2 regions of the Pusillimonas sp. ANT_WB101 genome follow, and region 1 is predicted to be linked to the other one. Evidence: predicted binding sites of a transcription regulator. Region 1 holds the regulator's gene; the other holds the start of a gene.
The links. Region 1 encodes LexA, which represses DNA repair genes until DNA is damaged. Its sites were predicted from a motif close to ACTGTATNNNNATACAGT; they were not measured.
Positions count from the first base shown of each region.

Region 2: the regulator LexA is predicted to act here: its motif matches at 1,571-1,588, upstream of recA (recombinase RecA).

Region 1 is NZ_VOAY01000001.1:1,331,585-1,333,790, reverse strand. It holds gene FQ179_RS06070 (hypothetical protein) at 1-220, shown strand, start outside; gene lexA (transcriptional repressor LexA) at 400-1,065, opposite strand; gene FQ179_RS06060 (amino acid aminotransferase) at 1,587-2,206, opposite strand, start outside.
Region 2 is NZ_VOAY01000001.1:1,736,539-1,738,744, forward strand. It holds gene recX (recombination regulator RecX) at 1-372, opposite strand, end outside; gene recA (recombinase RecA) at 397-1,473, opposite strand; gene FQ179_RS07840 (response regulator) at 1,686-2,206, shown strand, end outside.

The DNA.
Region 1 (2,206 bases):
ACGTTTGGGTGAGGCCCGTGGCCTGCAAAAAGGTCGTGAAGAAGGACGTCAAGAAGGCAGAAACAGCGCCGCACGGCTGCTGTCAGCAATGCTTGAGCGCCGGTTTGGTCAGTTGCCGGCGTGGGTAGCTACCCGCATTGCGCAGGCAGATACTGCAACGCTTCAGGGGTGGGCACTTAAGGCGTTGGATGCCGAGCGGCTTGAGGCGGTTTTTGATTAATGCCAGTTAGGTACGATGTGCACCCGACAATAATAAAAATATATGTTGGCATCATTACCGTGCGCGCGTTGCATTGGCCGTAGCTAAATAATCTGTGCATACAGCGGGCGCTGTAGGCCGGGCAAGCTGCCCGTTACAGCGCCAAGTAAGGCGTGCAAGTTTGCTGAAGCGCCAAGTAATTACTGCAGCGGCGTGCTGCGAATTAACCCAACAGCAATCCCTTCCAGAGAAAATTCGTCATCAGAGCTTACGTTAATAGGCTCGAAATCGGGGTTTTCAGGCAGCAGTTGTATATGGCGGCCGTGACGCGAAAACCGCTTAACCGTAACCTCATCACCCAGCCGTGCAACGACAATCTGGCCGTTTCGGGCTTCAGGTGACTTGCGTACCGCCAGCAAGTCGCCATCAAGTATGCCTGCATCACGCATACTTAGGCCGCGCACCCGTAATAGGTAGTCTGGGGTTTGGGTAAACAAAGAAGGTTCGATACCGACTTCACGCTCAACGTGTTCAGCCGCCAGTATGGGGCTACCCGCGGCCACACGCCCGACGAGCGGCACCAATAGCGGCGCAAAGGCTCTGGAAAGCGAAGAGCCGCCCAAATCGGCAGCGAGGCCCCCGACCGGGCCTGTTTCGGTAAGCCGGATTCCGCGTGACGCGCCAGGAGTTAGCTCGATAGCTCCTTTGCGGGCAAGCGCCTTAAGATGATCTTCGGCAGCGTTGGGCGAGCGGAAACCCAGTACGCTGGCGATTTCGGCACGCGTGGGTGGAAAACCCGTGCGTATGATCTCGCTGCGGATCAAATCGAGTATTTGTTGCTGACGAGCGGTGAGTTTGACGGCCATAGTCTTCCGAACTGTATTTTTATACAGTCTGAATTCTGCAACATATTTGCCGGAAGATCAAGCGACATAAGGGTTTTAAGCGGTTTTGGCCCGTTTTGACCGCGTATCTCTTGGCATTGGCCAATTAAAGCGGGTTTTACAGCGGCCAGAGTGGACTTAAAACAAGTAAATATATCGTGAATACGCCTTGAATCTGGCCGGAATTCATCAGGCTAAAGTGCTAATTAAGAACGAAGTGGATTCAATTTGCGCACGCCAACAAAATGCTCCGACGGCATGCGTGAACTGACCCCCAGAAGCTGGACGGCTTATGACGCCTGGAGAGAAATTAATCTTCTGGACACGAAGTTAAGAGAAAACGTTTAACTTCGCAGGGCTCGAGCTGATTTGAGCTGATCCACCCCAAGGATTGGATCTGTGTCCAATTTTGGGGTGTGGCTCACTGCATGAGACGGAGCATTTGGGAAAGCATAGAGGGCCAGGCCGCTACTTCGCGGTGTACTGGCCCCAGGGCTAAACGACTAGGCGATAACCGCCGCAATCGCTTTGGCCACGGCATCAATATTGCCGCTGTTTAGTGCAGCAACGCAAATACGGCCACTGCTGACCGCGTATACACCGTGTTCTTCGCGCAGACGATCAACCTGTTCGGATGTCAGGCCGGAATACGAGAACATGCCGCGCTGCTTCAGGACGAAGTCAAAGTCCTGGCTGACGCCATTCGCCTTTAGCTTTTCGACCAACTGAGTTCGCATAGTGCGGATGCGATCACGCATGCTTGCAAGCTCTGCCGTCCAGACATCATTAAGCTCAGGCGTGTTTAGCACCGACGCCACAATTTTGCCGCCATGTGTAGGTGGGTTGGAGTAGTTGGTGCGAATAACGCGCTTGAGCTGACTGAGCACGCGTGTGCTTTCTTCTTTGGACGAGCATACTAAAGTGAGCGCACCCACGCGTTCGCCATACAGTGAGAACGACTTGGAGAAAGACGAGCTGATCAGCATGGTGAGGTCGCTGTCAGCAAACAGACGCGCAACAGCAGCGTCTTCTTCGAGCCCGTCACCAAAGCCTTGGTAAGCAATGTCGACAAAAGGTACAAGATTTTTTTGCTTGACCACTTCAACGATCTGCTTCCATTGAT
Region 2 (2,206 bases), 400 kb from region 1:
AGGCAATAACTTGCGCTGAAGTTCTGTGCGTGAATGCTCACGGCGTGACAAGTAGCCGATGGCCCTGGCCTTTAAGCTGGGGCCCGCTCTGCTTGAGCGTGACGCTTGGCGGCTACTGCGCTGAGAGGACGTGCGTGTATAAACCGAAGCTTCATCATCAGGCAGATCATGCTCGGTATCGTAACGACTGGTTGAGCGTGAAACCTGACCAGCCGCGCCATGTGCTGAATTATCAACGACAGCGCCGGCCCTGGGGCCGGCGACATCGGCCTGCGCCGAACCTGACGCAGCCCGGGCCCGCTCGCCCTTTAAGCCGCCCTGTCGGGCGGGTTTGTTGGCGAGCGTTTCGAAGTCATCGTCGTGGCGGGACATAGGCTACCGGGCAAACTGCCCTTTTTAGTCTTCGGACTGTGCCTCTGATTCGACAGGCACGGGCTTGCGCGCGGTGGCCGCTACCTGAGCCACAACGCCCAGACTTTCGCGCACCTTGTTTTCGATCTCGAATGCCATGTCGGGATGCTCTTTCAGGTACTCGCGGACATTGTCTTTGCCTTGCCCTATGCGCGTACCCGAGTAGCTAAACCATGACCCTGCCTTGTCGACAATGCCGGCCTGAACACCGAGATCAATGATTTCGCCTTCGCGGGAGATGCCAGCCCCATACATGATGTCGAACTCGGCTTGCTTGAACGGCGGCGCTACTTTGTTTTTAACAACTTTGACGCGGGTTTCGTTGCCAACGACTTCGTCGCCCTTTTTGATGGCGCCGATACGTCGAATGTCGAGACGCACTGTTGAATAAAACTTGAGTGCATTACCGCCGGTTGTGGTTTCGGGGCTGCCGAACATGACGCCGATTTTCATGCGGATTTGGTTAATGAAGATAACCATGCAATTGGCCCGCTTGATGTTGGCAGTAAGCTTACGCAGCGCCTGGCTCATGAGGCGAGCCTGCAGGCCGGGCAGCGAGTCGCCCATGTCGCCTTCGATTTCGGCCTTGGGCACCAGAGCGGCTACAGAGTCGATGACAATAAGGTCAACCGAGCCTGAGCGAACCAGCGCATCAGTGATCTCAAGCGCCTGCTCGCCAGTGTCGGGCTGCGAAATAAGAAGATCGTCAAGGTTTACGCCCAGCTTGGCGGCGTATTGAACGTCAAGCGCATGCTCGGCATCAATAAAGGCGCACGTACCACCGATTTTTTGCATTTCGGCAATAACTTGCAGTGTGAGTGTGGTTTTGCCCGAAGACTCTGGGCCGTAGATTTCGGTGACACGACCGCGTGGCAAACCCCCGACGCCGAGCGCAATATCAAGCCCCAGCGACCCGGTCGAGCAGATTTGAATGTCATGCGAGACCGAATTGTCGCCATAACGCATGACCGAGCCCTTACCAAACTGCTTTTCAATTTGGGAAAGTGCGGCAGCCAGCGCCTTGCTGCGTTCACCAGCGGTTTTGCTTTGTTTGTCGTCCATGGAGGTCCTTGGCTGAAAATGCGAGTGATTCAAAAGATGGCGCCAGATAACCTGGCGCCATGGATTGATGGGTAATGGGATTATTGCATCAAATTATACTGTACAAATAACCAGATATACAAAACAGGCATCTCGTTATCCCTGAGTGGTCTTACCGGGCAATACATGCCAGAATGGGATAACCCCATTTTGAGGGTATAACCCCTACCGACATGCGCATACTTATTGCAGAAGACGACAGTATTCTTGCTGACGGACTCTCCCGTTCATTGCGCTACGATGGCTACACCGTCGACGTCGTAAACGATGGCCACAGCGCAGATTGTGCACTGCAGCTGCAGGCTTTCGACCTGCTTATTCTCGACCTCGACCTGCCACGCATGCACGGCCTTACGGTGCTGCGCCAGCTGCGTCAGCGCAACACACCCTTACCGGTACTCATTCTAACGGCCGCCGACACGGTTGAGCAACGGGTCAAAGGGCTGGATCTTGGTGCCGACGATTATATGGCCAAGCCATTCGCGTTGTCTGAGCTTGAGGCTCGTGCTCGCGCACTGACCCGGCGCAGCGCCGGAACAAGCAGCACGTTACTCACGCACAAAAAGCTCAGCTTTGACCTTAATGGACGGACAGCCACTATTGCCGGCCAGCCACTTGAGCTTTCTGCGCGCGAAACCAGCTTGCTGGAGGTCTTTCTTTCACGCACCGGACGCATGATTAGCAAGAACCAGTT